3 regions of the Sporosarcina sp. 6E9 genome follow, and region 3 is predicted to be linked to each of the others. Evidence: riboswitches for the same ligand, from Rfam matches in the RefSeq annotation. Region 3 holds a riboswitch; each other region holds the start of a gene.
What was found. Region 3 has a riboswitch for S-adenosylmethionine ahead of J4G36_RS13495 (PLP-dependent transferase). Riboswitches for the same ligand answer to the same signal wherever they lie in the genome.

Region 1 (7,960 bases), on a different contig from region 3:
AAAAGAAATTGAAGCAAAACGTTTTCGTGCAGATTTATATTACCGCTTAAAGGGAATACAAATCACACTTCCTTCACTGCGGGTACGAACAGACCTAATCCAACTGGTGAGTAGCTTATTGGAAGAGAAAGGGTATTCGGATTTTACGTTATCAGAGGGAGCGAAGCAAAAGATTTTAACCCATAAGTGGCCCGGTAATATCCGAGAGCTTATGAGTGTTCTCATAGAAGCGACCTTTCTATCCGACGGGAAAGTAATTGGTCCTGAAGAAATCCAAATTGATACTAGTGGTACAAGCATCGAAATTACGGATGATATGGATCCCTTAAAAGGTGCGGAAAAATCCGTAATGGAAAAACATATCCGAATGGCTGAAGGGAATATTAGCGTAGCGGCAGAACGACTAAAAATTAGCCGGAATACGCTTTATCGTAAAATGAAAGAATATAATATACAGATAAGTTGAAGGGAAAATAGACGAAAGCCGTTCATTACTTTTTTTCGAGTAATGAACGGTTTTTCTTTTCTACGAACTTAAAATGTTTTTTAATTTTCTTCGCAAGTAACCGTAGAAAGTGTGAATAGACTGCCGCTTTCATAGAAAAAAGTACCCGTTTGATCCATACATTTTTCGGCCTTAATCATAATTGCATCTGAATTATTTTTGATTAGTAATATACGTCCTGTGGAAACGGTTAGAATCATTACGATAAACACAATTGAAAATACTTTCATTCCTTTTTGGAACTTTTGTGTTTTTAAATCATTTTTGCTCTTTTCACTCTGGCTAATTTCCTGGCTTAAGCTATACTTTCCATTTATATACTGATTGATTTCACGATAGTAAAGTGCTTGATGAAGTATCATAATAATTAATAAACAGACGATGAAAATATAGCGATTAAACGGTAGAAACATGAAGAATATTAGGAATGGCAAAACTTGAGCATAAAGGATGTACACTTTCTTGGTTGCATTTTGAGTCACTTGACGCAACATTTCATCGTCTTCCATGAATTCTCCGAGCTTCAGGAATGTGAAAGTTGGTATTTGTTTATGAGGGTTTTCCTTATTATAGCGGTTAAGTTTTATGAAATAAGCAAAAGTAAACGCGACAAATAAGGAAAAACCAATTAAAAATGATACAACCGCCGGTATATTCCAATTAATAAGTACCTCATTACTTCCAATAACAAATACATCATCAAAAGTATAAAATTCCATATCAAATGCGCAGACGGCGCCGTAACTCCAAATCATTAAGCTGACCAATAAAGCAATGTTCCACAATGGAATCTGTACGCGAAAATCTTTTTTATTCATCAAGATCCTCCCCCTCTAACCAAAATAGTTCACCAATATCAACTTGCAAATGCTTAGCGAGACGTAATGACAATGCAATCGAAGGAGAAAAGTCTCCCTTTTCGATGAAGCCAATTGTCTGTCTGGTAACGCCTACTCGTTTCGCCAATTCTGTTTGTGAAAAATCATGTCTTGCTCTCAATTCTCTTACTCGATTTCTAAGCATTTCAAATTCCTTTCGTTAACTAATCTATTCATAATGTATAGTATTATTAACATGTCGTCAAGTATTGTTAACAAAAAAAGAGCCCAATTCAGTTTAGGATTAGGCTCCATTTCAACTATTAAACCCTATAAACTTTCCCGACTTCCGCAATTTCAGTGGTTCCATTGAAATTGCTAGTGGCAGCTTCCAGAATATCCTCGTTGTTTCCGTGTAACGGCAAATGAGTTAAAACAAGTCGCTTTACATCCGCCAACTGCGCTAACTTGCCCGCTTCACTTCCACCCATATGACCGGGTGCAATACCGATATGTTCTTCGTATAAATTGGCTTCACTTATTAATAAATCTGTCTCACCTGCAAAATCGACGAGCTCATCGCGCCACTCAGTGTCAGCTGTTAAAACAACTGAACGATTATCCACTGAAAACTTCATAGCGAGACAATAAACTGGATGATCAGTTCGACAAAAAGATACTGTGAAAGGACCGATTTTTGTGATTTTATCCTCAAAGATTGCAATACCTACTGTTTGCTCTTTATAAGATAGTTTTGCGTAGTTTTCCGCATCCTGTTCATGCCCATAAATCGGCAAGGGTGGTGACGGATTATTTAAATAAAATTGAATGAGTCGGCTATATTGAAGACTGCCTAAGTCGGCAATATGATCTGCATGGTAATGACTAATCACAACAGCATCTATTTTTTCCAAGGGCAAAAAGTTTTGTAAAGAAGCGAGAACACCACTTCCGCAATCAACGAGACAATGAAATCCTTCATGTTCAATCAAAAATGAAGATGTCGCCTCATTCGCTTTTGGGTATCCGCCCCAAATTCCAATTGGTATTACTTTCATACTAGAACCCCCATTCGTTATTGCAAACCTTGTAGTGAGTGTATCTTGAAATGACTAATTTGAAAAGCGTGAAGGTGAGGATAGTTCTTCATAGTTAGACTTATCGTTTACCTATTTAAGTTTATATAAAATTCTTATATACTGAATCATATTAAAAAAGACAAACGCTTCATTTTCTGAATTTTTGATAATGAATGGCTAGTTGGAAGGAGTATTACATTGAAGACGAAGAAGACAAGTCTCTTTCAAAGGTTTTTGAATATGGTAGAGACGACAGGAAACAGGCTGCCGCATCCAGTAACATTATTCGCAGCTTTGGCTTTATTAGTTTTAATTTTGTCATGGATTGTATCGTCATTTGGCGTTAGCGTTGAGCATCCCGGAAAAGCCGGTGAAATGATCACCGTTAACAACTTGCTGAGTGCTGAAGGTATTAAATATATATTTACACAAATGACTGCTAACTTTGTTGGCTTCGCGCCGCTAGGTGTAGTACTTGTCACGATGTTGGGAATTGGATTAGCGGAAGGATCAGGTTTAATTAGTGCTGTACTACGTGGATTTGTTTTATCTGTTCCACAAAGACTGATTACTCTTGGACTCGTATTCGCAGGAGTTATGTCCAGTGTTGCTTCTGACGCGGGATATGTTGTCTTGCCACCATTAGGAGCTGTCATATTTGCAGCGATTGGTAGACATCCACTTGCTGGACTAGCTGCCGCATTCGCCGGAGTTTCTGGCGGCTTTAGTGCGAACCTGTTCCTGTCGGGAACCGATGCACTACTTGGGGAGTTAACCATTGCAGCAGCAGCAATTATCGACCCGACTTATGCTGAAAATATGAATATCGCTATGAACTATTATTTCATCGCGGCATCCGTAATTGTTTTAACAGTAGTCGGTGCCTGGGTGACAGAGAAAGTCGTAGAGCCGCGCCTTGGTGAATACACAGGTGAGTTCCGCGAGAAATTAGAGAAGTTGAAACCGATTGAGAAAAAAGGTTTGACTTGGGCTGGACTTTCTATTGTTGTCGCAGGTATTCTAATTTCACTGCTAATATTACCTTCATGGGGACCGCTTCGCGGAGTAGAAGGCGATATGCCGATTATTCGTTCGCCATTTATGAGCTCTTTAGTGCCAATTATTGCAATTCTTTTCTTTGTGCCAGGTTTGATTTATGGAAAAGTAACGAAAGGCATTCGAGACGACAAAGACGTTGCAGCGATGATGTCAGCTACAATGGCATCAATGGGAATGTTTATCGTGCTATCCTTTACAGCCGGACAGTTCGTCGCGTTCTTCTCAGAATCAAATATGGGACTTGTTATCGGTGTGTACGGTGCACAATTCCTGGATAGCATTAACCTAACAGGTATTCCGCTTATCTTGATGTTCATTTTAATATCAGCGTTTATCAACTTATTCATCGGAAGCGCTTCAGCAAAATGGGCGATGATGGCGCCTGTATTCGTTCCAATTATGATGCAACTCGGCTATTCACCAGAATTAACACAAATGGCCTACCGTGTTGCGGATTCAGCAACGAATATCATTTCGCCGTTAATGACCTATTTCGCAATTATTATCGCATTTGCACAAAAATACGATAGAAAAATGGGTATCGGAACGCTAATCTCAGTTATGTTCCCATACAGTATGTTTTTCCTTCTATTCTGGGCACTTACGCTTGTCGTTTGGATGTTGTTCGGAATCGACCTTGGACCTGGTTCAGGGATTTACTATAATAAATAAGTTTTAACTTAACCGCCTTGAGTGATAGTCATTCAAGGCGGTTTTATTAAACTGATAACAATATTCAAAATACACTTGACATTCCGTGAATGGGTGTGTAAAGTGTTATTCAATAACTAAATAGTAAAACTTTCTTATCCAGAGAGGTGGAGGGACTGGCCCTTTGAAGCCTCAGCAACAGACTTTTAAAGTACTGTGCTAATTCCAGTAGCGTAAGCTTGGAGATGAGAAGAGTGAACAGCGTTAAAATGCCAACCTCTTCTTATTAAATGAAGAGGTTTTTCTTATTCTAGTTATTAATATAATTGGAAAGAAGGAATGGCAAAATGACAAAAACATTGACGGAGACACTGACAAAAGCACCATTTAAGGCGGATCATGTAGGGAGTTTACTACGACCAGAAAGTTTACACAATGCACGGAAGAAGTTTCAAGAAGGCGATATTACAGCCGAACAACTACGTGAAGTAGAAACTAGGGAAATTAAACGAGTGGTCGATAAACAGATTGAAATTGGACTAGAATTAGTAACTGACGGAGAATTTAGACGCCGGTTTTGGCATACGGATTTTCTGGAGAATTTAAATGGCGTGGAAGGATATGTCCCAGAAGTAGGATTCGTATTTAACGGTGACGAAGAAACAGAAAGATATAATATCCGTAACACTGGGAAAATCTCATTCAATCCGAATCATCCCCATATTACAGACTTTATTGAATTCAATGAAATCGTCGGTGGGCGTGCGGTGGCCAAACAAACCATTCCAAGCCCGAACCAATTATTTAATGTGGGAATTAGAGATAAAAATATCTATCCAGATATTGAAGAATATGCAAAGGATGTTATTCAAACTTACCGCGAAGCTTTTAAAGCATTCTATGATGCAGGCGTTCGTTATTTACAACTCGATGACGTGTATATTGCTGGGCTTTCTTCACCAGATATTCCATGGAATGATGGCGAATTCTCAAGAGAGTTTTTGATAGACTTGGCTCTTCGAGTAGCAAACGGCGTATTGGAAGGTAAACCAGAAGATTTAATCGTTTCAACACATTTATGCCGTGGAAACTACCGCTCTAACTGGGCCTTTGAAGGTAGCTATGACTTAATCGCTCCGACACTGCTTGCAAAAGAAAACGTGGATGGTTTCTTCTTGGAGTATGATGATGAACGTTCAGGGGACTTTAAACCACTTAAGCATATTCCAAGTGGCGGTGCACAAGTTGTACTCGGCGTGGTGACTTCGAAAAATGGCGAGTTAGAAGACAAAGAACTGATCAAATCTAGAATAGAAGAAGCGTCCAAATATGTTCCACTTGAACAACTATGCCTAAGCCCGCAATGCGGTTTTGCTTCGACGCATCATGGAAATAACCTAACAGAAGACGAGCAATGGGAAAAGTTGAAATTCATAGTTGACATTTCAAAAGAAATTTGGGAAAAGGATTAACGATTAATCAGTTATAAAATTTAAAAGTGAAAGCACACCCTTGTTGATTACAAGTGGTGTGCTTTTTTGTGCGATTAACGAGGAATAAAGACCATGGACAAGTGAATAGACTGCTAGAAGAATCATCATAAAAGTCAGCGCCATATACAAATACGCTGTTTGGAGGAGACGTAGATGGATAGTAAAGAATTAAGAAACTGTTTCGGACATTTCGCGACAGGTGTAACTGTCGTCACTTGTGAGACGGATGCCGGGAAACATGGGTTTACGGCGAACTCATTTACTTCAGTATCATTAGATCCGCCGTTACTGCTCGTATCTGTAGATCGAAAAACGAAGGCATTTCAATTTTTGAAAGATAACCATTTCACAATCAATATATTAAAAGAAACGCAGCAAGATACTGCGATGCATTTCGCCGGAAGACCGCTTGAAAATGAACCTTTTAGCTGGGAAAAGGGGACACGCTGTCATCGATTAAAAGATTCACTAGCATATTTAGAGTGTGAACCATGGGCCGAATATGACGGTGGAGATCATGTTTTATACATTGGAAAGGTGATCAGATTTAATTATTCCGAAGGAAAGCCATTGAGTTATTACAAAGGTAAATTTACATCCATTACGACCTGAAACGTAAACATATAAACATAACTTACTAGTTATTTATGAATAAACCCAGGTGCGCCTAAATACAATAGATTATGGACAACTCTTCATTCCAATTTAGAACGAAAAGAATTGAGGTTTTGAGCCGTTTGTAATGAACCGTGTAATTAAAAGGAGGAAAGAAATAATGAAAGTAGATGAAGAGAAAAAGACAACGATTCCATTGACTGGACAAGAGTACTTAGAAAGTCTAAAAGATGGACGGGAAATTTGGCTACATGGCGAGAAAGTGAAAGATGTTACGACACATCCAGCTTTTCGAAATGCAGCCCGTTCAATCGCAAGGCTCTACGATGCGCTACATGATGAAAAAACGAAAGATGTTCTGACAACCGAGACGGACACAGGAAACGGCGGGTTCACGCAAAAGTACTTCAGAGTGGACAAGAACTCCAAGGAACTCCTCGAATCCAGAGACGCGATTGCTGAATGGGCGAAGTTGACATTTGGGCAAATGGGAAGATCTCCGGATTACAAAGCAGCATTCCTTGGGACACTTGGAGCAGACCCAGATTACTATGGAAAGTACGCGGATAACGCACGGCGATGGTATAAGGAAGCGCAAGAGCGAAATTGGTATTTCAATCATGCCATTATCAATCCGCCTGTGGATCGACATACACCGCTCGAAGCCGTAAAAGATATCTTTATCAGAACGGAAGGCGAAACGGATGAAGGCATTATCGTCAGTGGCGCTAAAATGGTTGCAACGGGATCGGCTTTAACAAACTTCAACTTCGTAGCGCATTACGGCGCAGCACCAATTACAGATGAGAATTATGCACTAGTATTTATCGCGTCGATGGATACCCCAGGTGTGAAGTTGATCAGCAGGGCGTCATATGAAATGACGGCAGCTGTAATGGGAAGTCCATTCGATTATCCACTTAGCAGTCGATTTGACGAAAATGATTCTGTTCTCGTTTTTGATAAAGCGGTCATTCCTTGGGAGAATGTCATCATTTACAAAGATATTGAAAAAGCGAATAACTTTTTCGCGGAAAGTGGCTTCTTGAACAGGTTCACCTTTCATGGTGTAACGAGACTCGCAGTGAAGCTCGATTTTGTTTCAGGGTTATTATTGAAAGCTGTAAAAATGAATGGGACAGACCAATTCCGCGGCGTTCAAGTGAACGTAGGCGAAGTTATTGCGTGGAAAAACATGTTTTGGGCAATCAGTGACGCGATGGCGCTGAATCCGGATGAGGGACGAAACGGCACGGTTCTACCGAATTTGAATTACGGTCTTGCTTACCGGATGTTCATGTCTGAAGGATGGCCAAAAGTAAAAGAAATTATCGAAAATGTGGTCGCTGGAAGTCTAATTGCGCAACCATCAAGTGCCAAAGACTTTAAAAATCCTGAGTTAAGACCGTATTTAGATAAATTATATAGAGGCTCTTACGGCGTTAAAGCGGAAGAGAAAATAAAACTTATCAAATTACTATGGGATGTAATCGGAACTGAGTACGGCGGCAGGCATGAATTATACGAGCGCAATTACTCCGGAAACCACGAAAATATTCGTCTTGAAAATCTCGTTGTTGCCAATATGAGTGGACAGGCAGACGAGTTCGAGAAGTTTGCAGAAGCGTGCATGAATGATTACAACTTAGATGGTTGGACGAACGATACGTGGATTAATCCGGACGATGTGAGTTATTTTAAAAAATAAATGCGTAAAGTCTTTTTTGGATAGGGTGAATG
Region 2 (7,960 bases), on a different contig from region 3:
GTTGCACAATAAGAAAAGGCGCGCTGATCGGCATGGGTTCAATTATTTTAGACGGGGCCGAAATCGGCGAAGGTGCATTCATCGGAGCCGGCAGTTTAGTGCCACCAGGAAAAAAGATTCCTCCAAACATGTTAGCACTCGGCTCCCCAGCAAAAGTCGTCCGCGAATTAAATGACGAAGACCGGGCGGATATGGCGCGCGTTGTAAGAGAGTACGCTGAAAAAGGACAGTATTATAAGCGGTTGCAGAAATAAATTTTTTCTTCCTGCACACCAATATAAAAAAGCGTTAGAAGTGGGACATCCCCGCTTCTAACGCTTTTCTTATTTATTAGCTAGTTCTTTCAAAGCTTCAGCTTTATCAGTTTGTTCCCACGGAAGATCAATATCCGTACGGCCAAAGTGACCATAAGCAGCTGTTTGTTTGTAAATCGGACGACGAAGGTCAAGCATTTTAATAATGCCGGCTGGACGAAGGTCGAATAACTCACGAACAACTTCGACAAGTTTGCTCTCTTCTACTGTGCTTGTTCCGAATGTATTAATCGAAATCGATACAGGCTGTGCAACACCGATCGCGTAAGCAAGTTGAACTTCACAACTATCGGCGAGACCTGCCGCAACGATGTTTTTCGCAACATAACGTGCCGCATAAGAAGCTGAACGGTCAACTTTTGTCGCATCTTTTCCAGAAAATGCGCCCCCGCCGTGACGCGCATATCCGCCGTATGTATCGACAATGATTTTGCGTCCCGTAAGTCCTGCATCACCTTGTGGGCCGCCAATAACAAAACGTCCTGTTGGATTGATGAAATATTTAGTATCTGCATCTATTAAATCCGCTGGTACAATCGGTTCAATTACGTATTTTTTAATATCTTGCTGAATTTGTTCAAGCGTTACTTCCGGATCATGTTGAGTTGAAATAACGATTGTGTCTATTCGTAATGGTTTATTGTCTTCATCATATTCTACAGTCACTTGTGTCTTGCCATCTGGACGTAAATACGAAAGAATTTCTTCTTTTCGCACTCTCGCCAGCTCTTTTGAAAGCTTATGTGACATACTAATCGGAAGCGGCATGAGTTCCGGTGTTTCATTGCAAGCATATCCGAACATTAGTCCTTGATCTCCTGCGCCAATTGACTCGATGTCTTCATCGGACATTGAACCTTCACGGTCCTCAAGTGCCTGGTCTACACCAGCAGCGATATCTGCTGATTGTTCGTCAATTGCAGTTAATACTGCAGAAGTTTCCCAATCAAAACCAAACTTCGCACGAGTATAACCTATTTCTTTTACGGTTTCTCGAACTACTTTTGGAATATCAACATATGTTGTCGTTGTAATTTCACCAGCAACAAGAACGAGCCCTGTTGTGATGGTCGTTTCACATGCGACACGTGCATTTGGATCTTCTGCTAAAATTGCATCCAGAATGGCATCAGAAATCTGATCACACATTTTGTCCGGATGTCCCTCTGTCACTGATTCTGACGTAAACAGACGGCGGTTTGTCATATTATTTCCTCCTTATATCCTACGAGATTGATACGGTACTCATTTTCCCATGTCAAGCCCCAAATCATACAGGGGAATGGCTTTCATCACCATTACGAGCTTTGCACACGAGGATAAAGGGTAAACATATTTAAAAAAGCCTTTCACTCACGTTTTTACATGAGGAAAGGCGTAATTTCAAAGCACCCTTCACTCTTATCATCCAAGGAGTTTCACCTTGCATCAGGTTTAGCACCTTTGCATGAACATTATAGGTTCATGCAGGTTGCCGGGTTTCATAGGGACTGCCCCTCCACCAGCTCGGGATAAGAGTATCCGTTCAATAGTACATTTTACGAAACTGTATCAAATAAGTCAAATTTCTTTATTATTTGTAGTTGCACTTCTAAGTAGTATAGTTTATTATTTTAAATGTGTTATACTAATTAATGAATGTGATGACAAACCACCCTTAATCATGGGACTAACTTAAAAAGGACGGGACAAATCTATGATTTCAGCGAAAATTGGTAACGAGCTTATGAATCTTCTATCTGGCAGCAACGTGAATGTACAACTTTCAGTTCCACAACTAGTGGAAAAAGCAATTTCACGTGGTGAGGCTCTATTAACTGCAGATGGTGCAGTAACGGCGCAGACAGGAAAATATACGGGTCGTTCTCCCAAAGACAAGTACATCGTTGAAGAAGCTTCTTCAAAAGATAAAATCGATTGGGGAGCTGTAAACCGTCCAATCTCTGCAGAAATTTTTGATTCATTATATGAAAAAGTAATTTCCTATTTACAATTAAAAGATGAACTATTTGTTTTCAAAGGATTTGCCGGTGCGGATCACGCATCTCGTCTTTCAATTCAAGTCGTTAATGAATATGCTTGGCATAACTTGTTTGTCCATCAATTATTTATACGACCGACTCAAGAAGAACTTGAAACGCATGATGCACAATTCACAATCATCTCGGCACCAACATTTAAAGCAGACCCAGAAGTCGACGGAACGGACTCTGAAACTTTCATCATCGTTAACATGGAAAAGCGTATTATTCTGATTGGCGGTACTGAATATGCTGGTGAAATGAAGAAATCCATTTTCTCCATTATGAACTATCTGCTTCCTGAAAACGGTATCATGCCGATGCATTGTTCAGCTAACGTTGGTGAAGATGGCGACGTCGCATTGTTCTTTGGCCTTTCCGGCACCGGGAAAACGACACTTTCCGCGGATGCGAATCGTAAACTAATTGGTGACGATGAGCACGGTTGGTCCGATAATGGGGTCTTTAATATTGAAGGCGGTTGCTATGCGAAATGCATTAATTTATCGGGGGAAAAAGAACCTGAAATATTTGGTGCGATTCGTTTTGGTTCGGTATTAGAAAACGTAGTTGTTGATCCGGTAACGCGGATCCCTGATTATGACAACGGTTCATTAACGGAGAATACACGTGCAGCTTATCCAATCGAAAACATTGATAATATCGTTTCACCATCTGTCGCAGGACACCCAAACACAATTGTCTTCCTGACAGCGGACGCGTTCGGCGTACTACCGCCAATTTCAAAATTAACGAAAGAACAAGCGATGTATCATTTCCTTAGCGGCTTCACATCGAAACTCGCTGGAACTGAACGCGGCGTCACATCACCAGAAGCCACATTCTCAACTTGCTTTGGTTCACCTTTCCTTCCATTACATGCAACAGTTTACGCTGAAATGCTTGGAAAGAAAATTGACGTTCACGGCGCACAAGTATTTCTTGTAAACACGGGTTGGACCGGCGGCGAATACGGCGTAGGAAAGCGTATGGAATTGAAATACACACGCGCAATGGTACGCGCAGCACTCGCTGGACAATTAAATGATGTCGAAACTGAAGATAACAGCGTATTTGGTCTTCACATGCCAAAAACAATCGAAGGCATTCCATCTGAAATCCTAAACCCACGCAATGCCTGGGCCGATAAAGCTGCCTACGATAAAAAAGCAAACGAATTAGCAGATAGATTCCGTACAAACTTCAAAAAATTCGGCACCGTCTCAGAAGAAATCATCCAAAAAGGCGGACCAACTGCATAACAGCAAAAAAAATAGTAGATGAGGCGATTATAAATGAATCCCCTCATCTACTTTTTTTATTCAATGGCTCTTATGAATTATTCAATGCTTTTCCGATTCTTTCGATTATAAATAAATTGTTTGATGGAATACTTAATTATGTAATAGATAGCACTAACAATTGCCACTACTAATGCCAAGAAACTTAACGTCATCATAAATCCCCCAATAGCAGTTTGCAGGACATTATTCAAGATCAGAGTCGCAACCGCATAAACAACCCCTAAAATCAAAATAGTTCTTTTAGTTCTTTTGCTCATCTTAAAACCAAACCTCCTTATCGCTTTTCAATAACACGAAAATTGAATAATAATCCAATAAATCTACACTTTTTCAGAGATAATAACCATGTTCTTAATTTGCTTGCACTCTGATGGGGTTTGCTTGCACCTAACTCTAGTTTGCTTGCACACCGGGCGGGGTTCCTTGCACTAATCGACCATTTGCTTGCACTTAAATGACTTTGCTTGCAAGTCGGGACTATTCACCTAGCAATACACACCTGCATCCCACAGGAAAGCCTTCGCCCGGAACAGAAAGCAATGGACATCACCTTACTTCCCCTGTCTTCTCATCCACGCACAAAGATCCCGAACAATTTCTGCATTTTTCACAGGCGGAATATAATGTGTAAACTCCGGAAAATACCAAGTTTCATAGTCTTTATTATGTTCACGAAGGGCATTTTCCAATAACCTTGCCTGTTCAATAGAAACATGTTCATCAAGCTTACCGTGGATAATTAAAACACGCGCATCAAGTTCTTTGATTCGAAACAGTGCAGTTCTCTCACGATAAGCATCCGGATTATTATTCGGGGTCCCCCCGATCACACGCCTCATCATTCGCCTTAAATCTACACGTTCATGATAGGTAAACACAACGTCAGACACACCTGCCCACATGACAACAGAAGTAATATCTTCACGAAGAATTGCCGTCCAAAGTGCCATAATGCCGCCGCGAGAAAACGCCAATAGATGAATGCGATCAGCGATTGTCTTCGACTGCTGTTTCAAAACATCAACCGCATTCACCGCATCCAGGCGATCATCTCCCGCAAATTCATCGCGCCCTTCCCCGCCGCGATTACCACGGTAGTAAGGTGCAAACACAACAAATCCATTCGAAGCCAATTGCGCCATACGCGCCGGTCGCACCATCCCCACATGTTGAATGCCGCCCCGCAAATAAATAATGCCTTCATACTTTCCATCAGCAATCGGTTCTGCAAGCAAGCCTTTCACTTTCAAACCATCCGACCAATAAGTGATTTCCTCAAGCCGCACATGTGGATTTGGGGAAGGATAAAGCCGCCTACTTTCAACCATTCCGTCGCTTCTCATATGCTTCCACCCACTTTCGAATTGCCGTCATCCCATCGTCTTTCATATGGAAACTTAACGAATCACAATCAGTCAATTCCTTATCTGTCATCCAAACAGCACCTTCAGTTTCATGGAGTACAGGATTCTTTTCAATATGTACAACATCCGCCGTAAATACAGCTTTACAAAATGTCACATTACTTTGAACGACATATTCGGCAAACTTCACCAGATTCGTGATCGTCACGCCCGTTTCTTCGATTGTTTCACGAATAGCCGCCGCTTCAATCGTTTCCCCTACTTCCGCCTTGCCACCTGGAAATTCAATCCCACGGCTAGAATGTCGGGTCAGCAACCATTTTCCATTATATTTTAATACAACGAGCACATGTCGAGCTTCCATTCCAAATCGGTTTTCTCCGAATGTCAGATCGACCTGTGCGCCATTTAAATCTTTGAAATTCAGGATTGAAATCACGTCCTTTTATTCAGTGTAGCGAACGAAAGGATTTGATTCAACGGAAATAAGGCAGTTGTTCAATAAATAATTTTGACTCATTATCAGTGAATTCATGAATTAACGCATACACTTTTTTTGTTCGCGTATCGATTTGGTCATTTTGTTTGTCATAATGATAAGGAATAAAAGGAAGATGCGCTCGTAAAAAGTTACGAAATTCAAGATCACTCGTCTGTTTAAATAATTCGTGGAATATCGGCACATACTCTCGTGGAACTGTCACTTGATAATCCCATAATGAATCATCTGGGTAATGGTACACTTTCTGATCTGTAACTGAAACGTACATATTGTATTTTTCCATGAAAAAACCATCCTTTTTAACTGATAGGATGGTCCATAAAATAAAAAACATGCATCCCAATTATCTGGGACACATGTTCTTATCAATTAACTATTGTCTTCACCAAGGAATGCATTCAGCATCCACTGATGTTTCTCAATGCTTTGATACGTCGCATTCAATAAGTCTTCAGTCATGTCATCGCCAACTTTAGCAGCTTCGTCCATGCCTTTTTTAAGTGATTCCATAATCGAGCTGAAGTCATCGACAATTGTCGCGACCATTTTATCAGCTTTTTCATCACCTTTAGCCTCTTTTACGACCGATTGCTCCAAATGTTCCTGCAACGTTGCAACAGGATCTCCACCTAGTGTTAAAATTCGTTCCGCGATTTCATCCATATGAGCAGTCGCTTCGTTGTATAATTCCTCGAATTTCTCATGCAATGTGAAAAATTGGTGGCCTTTTACATACCAATGATAATTGTGTAATTTCGTATACATGACTGACCAAGTTGAAACCTGTACGTTCATTTCTTTAATAAGTTCCGTTGACATAAAAACATCTCTCCTTATATAATTCGTCTCACTGTTAATTTACCACAATCGGACCTACAATAAACATTAAGGAGAAATGATATGAAAAAACTACTAAAAGGGATCATTAAAATATATCAAAAAGCGATTTCACCTTTGATGCCGCCTTCATGCCGATTTCACCCGACCTGTTCGAATTATGGTCTTGAAGCGATTGAGACACACGGCGCATTAAAAGGCTCGTGGTTAGCCATTCGCCGTATTTCCAAATGCCATCCATTCCATGAAGGCGGCTATGATCCAGTTCCTGACAAAAAGTCAAAAAACACATAAAAGTTCAGTTATATGCTGAACTTTTTTATTTTGCAATTGTGTTGCGAAATTATGCCTATTCTTGTATGATAAAAAGTAATCATTCCAAATCGTAACGATTACTATTTAGAAAAACGGAGGACTCATTCATTTGAAAAAGAGAAAACTATTTATCATTTCACTACTAACCTTGGTGCTATTTACATTAGCAGCCTGTAATAAAACAGACATAGATGATGCTAATAAAATTATCATTAAAACCACTGTCTATCCACTTCAATATTTTGCAGAGCGAATTGGTGGCGATGTGGTTACTGTCCAATCAATCTACCCACCAGGTGCTGATGAACATACATTTGATCCTACACAAAAAGATATGATTGCACTTGCCGATTCGGATTTATTCTTTTATATTGGGTTAGGTCTTGAAGGTTTTGTTGAAAACGCTGAAAAGACGATGAAAAATGAACATGTAAAAATGGTCGCAACAGCAGATGCAATCACAGAAGAAATGCTTGGACACGAAGACGAGGATAGTCATGAAGAAGAAGATCATCATCACGGAGATTTGGATCCGCATGTCTGGATGTCACCAATTTTAAGTGATGCACTCGCTTACTCAATTAAAGAATCATTAATTGAAATAGCGCCTGACAAAAAAGCGGCATTTGAAAAAAACTATGAAGCATTACAAAACGACTTACTAAAACTTGATCGTCAATTTATCGAAATGGCTTCAAATGCACCTACAAAAACATTTTTTGTGTCGCATGCAGCCTTTGGATATATTGCGGATACGTACGGTCTTGAACAAATCGCGATTGCGGGATTGAATTCTCAAAGCGAGCCTTCCCAAAAACAATTAGCGTCACTTGTCGAAGATGCGAAAGCGAATAATATTAAATATATCTTATTTGAACAAAACGTGTCGTCGAAACTAACAGACGTTATCCGAAAAGAAATTGGCGCAGAATCGTTAATGCTGCACAATCTTGGCGTATTGACTACAGAGGATATTAAAAACAACGAAGATTATTTTTCTTTAATGGAATACAATATCCAAACCCTCAAAACAGCATTAAGCGGAAACTAAAACAGGATTGTCCAATTTGGACAGTCCTGTTTTTTAATACGATTCTATTAAATATTTTTCAACAAGCTCTTTATTTAAATTCACACCAATACCTGGTCGTTTCGAAAGTTTAATCACACCATTTTCTATTTCGACTGAAGGTTCTACTGGGTCTTCATGCCAAAAATGAGTCGATGCACTAAAATCACCAGGCAGTGAAAACTGTGGAAGTGATGCCAACGCCAAATTGTGGGCTTTCGATATCCCGAATTC
Region 3 (7,960 bases):
AAATAATCCGAAAAAACTAGAAGCGTTACAGAATGCTGGTCTTATTATTTCAGGACGAGAACCATTATGGGGCGATAAATCAGCGTTTAATGAGAAATATTTGAAGACAAAAGTTCAGCGATCGGGACATCTGGATGAGGAAGGAGATTGTCTAAATGACTAACCATGAATTTTACATGAATCTGGCGCTTACTAATGCACGTGCAATGAAAGGACAGACTGATCCGAATCCGCTCGTTGGTTCGGTCATTGTGAATGAAAATCGAGTGGTTGGCGTCGGCACGCATTTGAGGGCAGGTGAACCGCATGCAGAAGTTCATGCCATCCGAATGGCTGGTGAGCATGCGCGCGGAGGAACGATTTATGTCACGCTTGAACCATGTTCACATTTTGGGCGAACGGGACCGTGCGCGATGGCGATTATTGGGGCGGGCATAAAGAAAGTAGTTATCGCCACATTGGATCCGAATCCTGTCGTTGCTGGTAACGGTGTTAAGATGTTGGAAGATGCGGGGATAGAAGTAATCATTGGTGTGATGGAAGAGGAATCTCGAATGATGAACGAAGTATTTAACAAGTTCATCGTTGAACAAAAGCCATTTCTGACGATGAAAGCTGGAAGCACATTAGATGGGAAGATTGCTACACATACAGCTGACAGCAAGTGGATTACTTCTGAAGAGGCGAGAAGTGATGTACATATGCTGCGCAATGAACATATGGCTATTTTAGTCGGCGTAAATACGGTAATTGAAGATGATCCCGAATTGACGACTAGGATACCGAATGGAAGGAATCCGATTCGCGTCATTCTAGATTCTACATTAAGAATTCCGCTGGATTCGAAGGTTGTAACTGATGACCAAGCACCCACTTGGATTTTTACGGCAAATCAATACGACCCAAAAGCCAAGGCGATATTGGAAGAACGAGGCGTTTTAATTTATCACACTTCAGGGATCAAGCACGTGGACCCAAATGACGTCGCCCGTATTCTAGGTGAAAAGCTTGTTTCCTCAGTCTTGATTGAAGGGGGCGGTACCATTCACGCTGCATTCCTTGAAAACCAACTCGTCGATAAAGTAGAAATTTATATCGCTCCAAAATTAGTTGGAGGCTCACAGGCACCTACATTTCTTGAAGGTGCTGGCGTCGAACTCATGCGTGATGCTGTAGATTTGGAAAATCTCCAAATTACTCAAATCGGGAAAGATTTCAAGTTCACGGGCTATCCGAAATATAAAACAAACTAAGGGAGTTTACTATGAAATTTGGTTTTGACATCGATGACACTTTGATTAACCTGAGAGAACATGCTTTTCAACTCTACAATAAAAAATTGAATCGAGATGTGCAAGTTGATCTCTTTCATGGGTTGGATAAAGTTGAAATTCACGAACTTTTTGGCATGACTGCCGAGCAGGGAAGCGAAATGTGGAACAGTTTATTAGAGGAAATCTATTACACAGCGTGTCCGCCGTATCCGGATGCAGTGGAAACATTGCAGTGGCTTGAAAAAGAAGGACATGAGATCTATTATATTACGGCCAGGCCGAAAGAACATGGTCAGCGTACGATGGAATGGATGATTGAAAATAACTTTCCAGTTCAGAAAGACCGATTTTTTTACGGAATGAATGATGAAGATAAGGTTCATATTATCAATGATTTAGAACTTGATTACTATTTCGATGACAAGCCTGCCGTTTTAGAAACGCTTAGAAACCGCCCATTAAAGTTGTATGCAAAAAATCAATCCTACAATAAGCATTTAGACATTCCAAGAATCGAAAACTGGTCTGAACTAATTGATATACTCAGTTTCACAGATTTGTAACCCCTAAACCCGACAATCTTGGTTATGCTAGAAGGACAACTATGCAATTAGGAGTGAGGTACCATGAAAAAAACAATGCTATTGATAGTACTCGCATCGATTCTCGTTCTCTCTGCATGTGGAAAAAATACGAATACAACGCACGAAAAACATGATTTGGCAGTAGGCGAACAGCATCAGTTACCAAATGGTGATCTCCAAGAAGTGACTGCTTCAGTCGATATTTTACCAGCATTTCTTGATGACAAACCCGAGGATATGAGACTTGTCTATCAAGTCGCTGCCTCTGCAACCGATATAATTGAATGGATGCCGTGCTACTGCGGTTGCGGGGAAAGTGCAAATCACGGAAGTAATATGAACTGTTTTATTGATGAAATCCGTGAAGATGGTTCAGTCGTGTGGGATGATCACAGCACACGTTGCCAAGTATGCTTGGATACCGCGGTGGATTCAGTCATGATGACACAAGAAGGCAAATCACTAAAAGAAATTCGAACGATTATTGATAAAACCTATAAAGAAGGCTACGCGAAACCAACAGACACGCCAATGCCGTCATAATTAAGGAAACACAGACACTAAAAAGGTGCCTGTGTTTTTTAATTGCAATGTTATAATAATCTAAAAAGGGGTAAAAAGAATGATAGGATTACCGTTTGTAGCATCATGGAGCGGCGGCAAGGATTCCGCAATGGCTTATTACCGGGCATTACAATCCGGAGCCATTCCAAAAAGAGTATGGACGATGTTTGAAGAAGACCAGGAACGATTGAAATCGCATGCACTTCCAATAGCAATAATCAAAGCGCAAGCAGAGCGTTTAGGCGTTCCGCTTATGACTCGCGGGGCGGATTGGAACGGATACGCTGAACAGTTTTTAGATGCGATGAAAGAGTGTAAAGATGCTGGAATTCATCACGGTGTATTCGGTGACATCGATTTAGAAGACCATTTAACATGGATTCGGGAAACTTGCGCGAAAGTCGGTATGGAAGCAGTTCATCCACTATGGATGGAGCCGCGAAAAAAAGTCGTCAAAGATTTCGTAGAAGCAGGTTTTGAGGCATACATTGTCGTAGTGAATACAACTATGATGCCGAGCGAATTTATCGGAAGGAAATTCACAAAAGAATTAATAGATGAACTAGAGGCACAAGGCATTGATTCATGCGGGGAAGCTGGTGAATTTCATACCGTCGTTGTGGATGGCCCGATATTTAGCGAACGAGTGCCAATCGTTTTTTCAGGTCAACATGAACGTGATGGTTATGTGTTTTTAGACGTGACATTGGAATGAACAAAAGTTTTTCCTAATTTGAACGAAATGAGGGACTAAATGAAAAGACTTCTATTACTTTCTGCACTACTACTAATTTTAGCGCTATCAGCTTGCTCAAACGATTTGATGATCTCAGACCGAATATTAACAGAGGAAGAATCGATTCTCATAAAGAATTCAGGTGGTGAATGGGCTGAGCATTTTGAAATCGTCGGTCAAATTCCGGAAGGCTATGAACTCTATTTTACAATTGAGCAATATGAAAACGGCAAGTTTATTCAAAACCATCCCCCACCTAATCCAGTCAATTTAGACACTAAAGATCGCGCGGTGAGTTTCGCTGTCATTACAGACAGTGAAAAAGGAAAGATTCTTTTTGGACACCCAAGTGGCGTGACGACACAAGAAATGAAAACACTTCAAGGGGGATCATCGAGCGCTAAAACATTTGAAGGAAAGATCCCTGTCAAAACCGATAAACCCGTCTATTTGGCGTATTGGTACACTGGTTCCAGCGACATATTAAAAGGAACCGATGGCGATTTGGAAGATATTAAAAGTAGAGACCTAAGTTATTTATTCAAAGCAGAGCTTAAAGAGAAATGATTGCCATATCCTACTGTTCGATAAAATAAGATAATTTGAAAAATGGGCTTGACATGACCTAAGTTCTTTTTTATGATACTCGTTAATAACAAATGCAAAATTTTGAAAACTCAATTGAATAGTTAGTCTCTTATCGAGAGTGGCGGAGGGAATAGGCCCTGTGATGCCCGGCAACCTGCAAACATTGTTTGTGATGGTGCTACATCCTACAGATTTTATAATCTGGAAGATAAGAGGAGGACCTGTATATTATTGCCCTCTTCTCATTTCCAAGAAGAGGGCTATTTCTATTTTTAAATAAGACAAAATACTAAGTGGAAGATGTTTAGTATAGGCATCATTCCAAAAGGAGAAAGTCAATTGACTTATCATCGAGAAACAGAATTCGTGCAAATAGGCAATGAGCGTGATGAACATTTTAGGGCGGTGAGCACGCCAGTTTATTTTTCAACAGCCTTTCGTCATGAAGAGATCGGCTTATTATCGGGATACGATTACACGCGAACAGGCAATCCAACGCGTGCTGTGTTGGAAAAGTCAGTGGCATTACTGGAAAAAGGAGAGCGGGCTTTCGCTACCAGTTCAGGAATGAGCGCCATTCAACTCGTCTTTTCGTTATTTCAAAAAGATAATCACATCATCGCTTCACGTGATATTTACGGCGGTTCGTACCGTTTGTTTGAAATTTTAGAAGCGAAGTATGGGTTGACGTTCAGTTATTGGGACGGCGAATCTACCGATGAATTAAAAGGGTTAATTCAGGAAAGCACGAAAGCAATTTTCATTGAAACACCGACAAATCCATTAATGAAAGAGACGGACATTGAGCAAGTTTCCGCTATAACGAAAAACCATGAACTTCTTTGTATCGTTGATAACACGCTGTACACGCCGTATATTCAAAGGCCTTTGGAAGAAGGCGCAGACATCGTTATTCATAGTGCGACGAAATATTTAGCAGGACATAATGATGTTCTAGCAGGGCTGGTCGTTTCCAAAGGTGAGAAAATTAACGAGGAACTCGCATTTCTGCAGAACTCAATCGGAGCGGTGTTGGGACCACTCGATTGTTGGAATTTAATCAGGGGGATGAAAACACTAGCCCTTCGAATGGATAAACATGAGCTAAATGCGAAAGAAATCGTGCCCTTTTTACAAGGCCATCCACTCGTGGACGACGTCTTTTATCCAGGGCGGGGCGGTATGTTGAGTTTTACAATCGCCAAAGAAGCACTAGTTTCACCATTTCTGAAAGCGTTAAAGCTCTTCACATTTGCAGAAAGTTTAGGTGGTGTTGAAAGTTTTATCACCTATCCGAAGACACAAACACATGGGGATATTCCTGAAGATATTCGCTTATCGTACGGCTTATCAAATAGCCTGCTCCGCGTGTCCGTCGGCATCGAGCACGCTTCTGATTTAATCGCGGATTTGAATCAGGCATTTAAAGTGATTGAACATCAAAAAGCGTTTGCATAGTGAAATAAATGGATATGAAAACCGAGCGGAATTGCTCGGTTTTTGTGTATTCATAATTATTCTTATCACAGCGATGATATACTAAAGGCAAGAGCATGTAACAAAGGGGTGGTTATGATGTACAAAACAATCGGAATTCTAGCGCATGTAGATGCCGGGAAAACAACATTTTCCGAGCAGCTACTTTATCATACAAACAGCATTGGGCAGAGGGGCCGCGTAGATCACAAAGACGCTTTTCTCGACAGCCATAATATCGAGCGGGACCGCGGCATAACCGTATTTGCCGATCAAGCTCAATTTACATACAACAACTCGACTTACACAATCATCGATACACCGGGTCACGTAGACTTTTCGCCGGAAATGGAACGCGCGATACAAGTGATGGATTACGCGGTCGTTATCATTAGCGCGGCAGACGGTGTCGAAGGGCATACTGAAACGGTGTGGCAATTGCTGAAAAAACACAAAGTGCCAACCTTTTTCTTTCTGAATAAAATCGACCGTGAAGGAACGATTGTTGCCGATGTCATTAAAGAGATTCGAGAAAACTTAACAGAGGATGTTTATGACTTCACGGATAGTTTTGCTGAAGGCGTAATGGTAGAAGAGTTAATTGAATTCATTGCAGAACGCGATGAAGACTTATTTGAACATTATATGGAAAAAGGGTACGACAAGGATCTGTGGCTGAAAAAGGCAAAAGACATGATTCAACATCATCAACTCTTTGCCTGTTCAGCAGGGTCGGCTTTGCATGACAAAGGTGTGGTAGAGTTCCTCGATTTGTTGGATCAATTAACCGAAACAGGGTATTGTAACGACAGTGATTTCGCGGCACGCGTGTACAAAATAAGGCATGACGAAAATGGAAACCGTATCACCTATCTAAAATCAATTAGCGGTTTACTAACCGTGCGAGATGATGTGAAAATTGGATCGCAGACTGAGAAGATTACACAAATCAGACTGTATAATGGTCGTAATTTCGAATCAGTCAATCAAGTGAATGCCGGTCAACTATTCGCTGTGGCGGGTTTGAAAAATGCCTATGTCGGTGATGGGGTAGGGGGATTAAAGGAGAAGGCGAGTTTCGAGTTAGTGCCGACACTGACATCTAAAGTTGTCTATGATTCATCGATTCATCCGAAAGAAATGTTACTTTGTTTTAAACAATTAGACGCTGAAGATCCTTCACTACGTGTCATTTGGGATGAACACTTTAAAGAAATCCATGTTCACGTGATGGGTATCATCCAGCTTGAGGTTCTCGAACAAATTGTGAAAGAACGTTTTTCTTACGCGGTTTCTTTTAGTGACCCAGATATTTTATACAAAGAAACAATCGCGACATCCGTCATTGGTTACGGTCATTTTGAGCCTTTAAGACATTATGCTGAGGTGCACCTGAAAATTGAACCGGCTAAGCGAAATAGCGGCATCACATTCGATAACATTTGTCATGCCAATGATTTATCCGTTGGGAATCAAAACCTGATTCACAGTCATTTATTCGAACGAAATCATCATGGTTTATTAACAGGTTCCACTTTAACAGATGTCAAAATCACACTGTTAACTGGTAGAGGCCATAATGAACATACTTCTGGCGGTGATTTTCGTGAAGCGACCTTTCGCGCATTGCGACAGGGTTTAGAACAGGCAGAAAACATTTTACTCGAACCCTATTATGATTTCAAAATTAAAGTAGATATTGATGTAATGGGTCGTATCCTTACTGACATCCAAAAAGCGCACGGTACATTTGAGTCACCAGAAACAGTTGGCGACAAAACAATCATTAAAGGACGCGTACCCGTCGCCACCTTCATGAATTACAGTCCCACATTTGCATCCATTACCAATGGAAAAGGGGCATTGTCATTGCAATTCGGCGGTTATGATCGTTGTCACAACCCTGAACAAGTAATCGAAGAAATTGGCTACGACAAAAATGCCGATCTAGCGTACACATCGTCCTCCATATTCTGCGCCAAGGGAAAAGGATTTACTGTCCCGTGGCATGAAGTAATAGCTGCGATGCATTGTTTGTGAAAATAAAAAACCGAGCTATTGGGCTCGGTTTCTATGTTTATTCAGCTTCATATCGATAAATCAAAAATCGTTTATGATCATCTTTTTCGTATTTCTTAGGCACGCGAATTTCTTGTACGACTTTAAAAGGCGTGCTTCTTTCCAGAAAACGAATGTATTCTATCGTTGGGTAATAGAGAATTAGATCGACTGTGCGCTTTTCTTCTTCAACAGAAAGTAAAATGTTATTCACAACTTTTCTGAAGTTTTCAATTGAAAACGGATTAAAGAAGTAAAAACGATTGTCTTCTGGTTTTACTTTATAGTTCTCAGCCAGTTTATTTTTAAAGCGGATAGATCCTTTTGCGCGTTTTACCCGCTGACGGTAATTCGCTTTATTCTTGAGCGCCTTCTGATGAAGTTCTTCACTCATCTCGACACCCTTCACAAGCGTCTGGAAGCGGCTGTGAATATAAAAGGGAACCCGCCCTTTTCCGCATCCGAAATCGACAACGACATCTGACTTCTTTAAATCATACTCGAAGAAAAGTTCATCCAATGCTGAATATGGCGTCGCTTCATAACGATGATGGTGAGCCGACTTCTTCAATCCGCTGCGCATTCCCGTTGTTTTGATACGAAGCAATCGATCATAATCTTGTACCTTCACTAACAATCCCTCAATTCATATATTATTGCATAAGAAAAAGCCCACGTTA

Region 1: linked by a shared signal. The riboswitch ahead of J4G36_RS12135 (5-methyltetrahydropteroyltriglutamate--homocysteine S-methyltransferase) and the one ahead of J4G36_RS13495 (PLP-dependent transferase) in region 3 are both predicted to bind S-adenosylmethionine.
Region 2: linked by a shared signal. The riboswitch ahead of metK (methionine adenosyltransferase) and the one ahead of J4G36_RS13495 (PLP-dependent transferase) in region 3 are both predicted to bind S-adenosylmethionine.

The regions. Positions count from the first base shown of each region.
Region 1 covers NZ_JAGEMN010000002.1:109,422-117,381, reverse strand. The annotation lists gene J4G36_RS12160 (sigma-54-dependent Fis family transcriptional regulator) at 1-466, shown strand, start outside; gene J4G36_RS12155 (hypothetical protein) at 547-1,323, opposite strand; gene J4G36_RS12150 (helix-turn-helix transcriptional regulator) at 1,316-1,528, opposite strand; gene J4G36_RS12145 (MBL fold metallo-hydrolase) at 1,647-2,381, opposite strand; gene J4G36_RS12140 (AbgT family transporter) at 2,643-4,133, shown strand; SAM riboswitch class I at 4,265-4,364, shown strand; gene J4G36_RS12135 (5-methyltetrahydropteroyltriglutamate--homocysteine S-methyltransferase) at 4,472-5,584, shown strand; gene J4G36_RS12130 (flavin reductase family protein) at 5,759-6,217, shown strand; gene J4G36_RS12125 (4-hydroxyphenylacetate 3-hydroxylase N-terminal domain-containing protein) at 6,381-7,928, shown strand.
Region 2 covers NZ_JAGEMN010000001.1:11,654-19,613, reverse strand. The annotation lists gene J4G36_RS00205 (gamma carbonic anhydrase) at 1-254, shown strand, start outside; gene metK (methionine adenosyltransferase) at 324-1,520, opposite strand; SAM riboswitch class I at 1,713-1,832, opposite strand; gene pckA (phosphoenolpyruvate carboxykinase (ATP)) at 2,011-3,597, shown strand; gene J4G36_RS00190 (hypothetical protein) at 3,675-3,896, opposite strand; gene J4G36_RS00185 (alpha/beta hydrolase family protein) at 4,191-4,982, opposite strand; gene J4G36_RS00180 (NUDIX domain-containing protein) at 4,960-5,442, opposite strand; gene J4G36_RS00175 (transposase) at 5,480-5,788, opposite strand; gene J4G36_RS00170 (Dps family protein) at 5,875-6,324, opposite strand; gene yidD (membrane protein insertion efficiency factor YidD) at 6,406-6,636, shown strand; gene J4G36_RS00160 (metal ABC transporter solute-binding protein, Zn/Mn family) at 6,767-7,708, shown strand; gene menC (o-succinylbenzoate synthase) at 7,742-7,960, opposite strand, start outside.
Region 3 covers NZ_JAGEMN010000003.1:95,272-103,231, reverse strand. The annotation lists gene J4G36_RS13525 (GTP cyclohydrolase II) at 1-163, shown strand, start outside; gene ribD (bifunctional diaminohydroxyphosphoribosylaminopyrimidine deaminase/5-amino-6-(5-phosphoribosylamino)uracil reductase RibD) at 156-1,253, shown strand; gene J4G36_RS13515 (5' nucleotidase, NT5C type) at 1,265-1,837, shown strand; gene J4G36_RS13510 (PCYCGC motif-containing (lipo)protein) at 1,901-2,401, shown strand; gene J4G36_RS13505 (Dph6-related ATP pyrophosphatase) at 2,481-3,137, shown strand; gene J4G36_RS13500 (hypothetical protein) at 3,177-3,725, shown strand; SAM riboswitch class I at 3,853-3,961, shown strand; gene J4G36_RS13495 (PLP-dependent transferase) at 4,047-5,204, shown strand; gene J4G36_RS13490 (GTP-binding protein) at 5,322-7,262, shown strand; gene J4G36_RS13485 (class I SAM-dependent methyltransferase) at 7,300-7,911, opposite strand.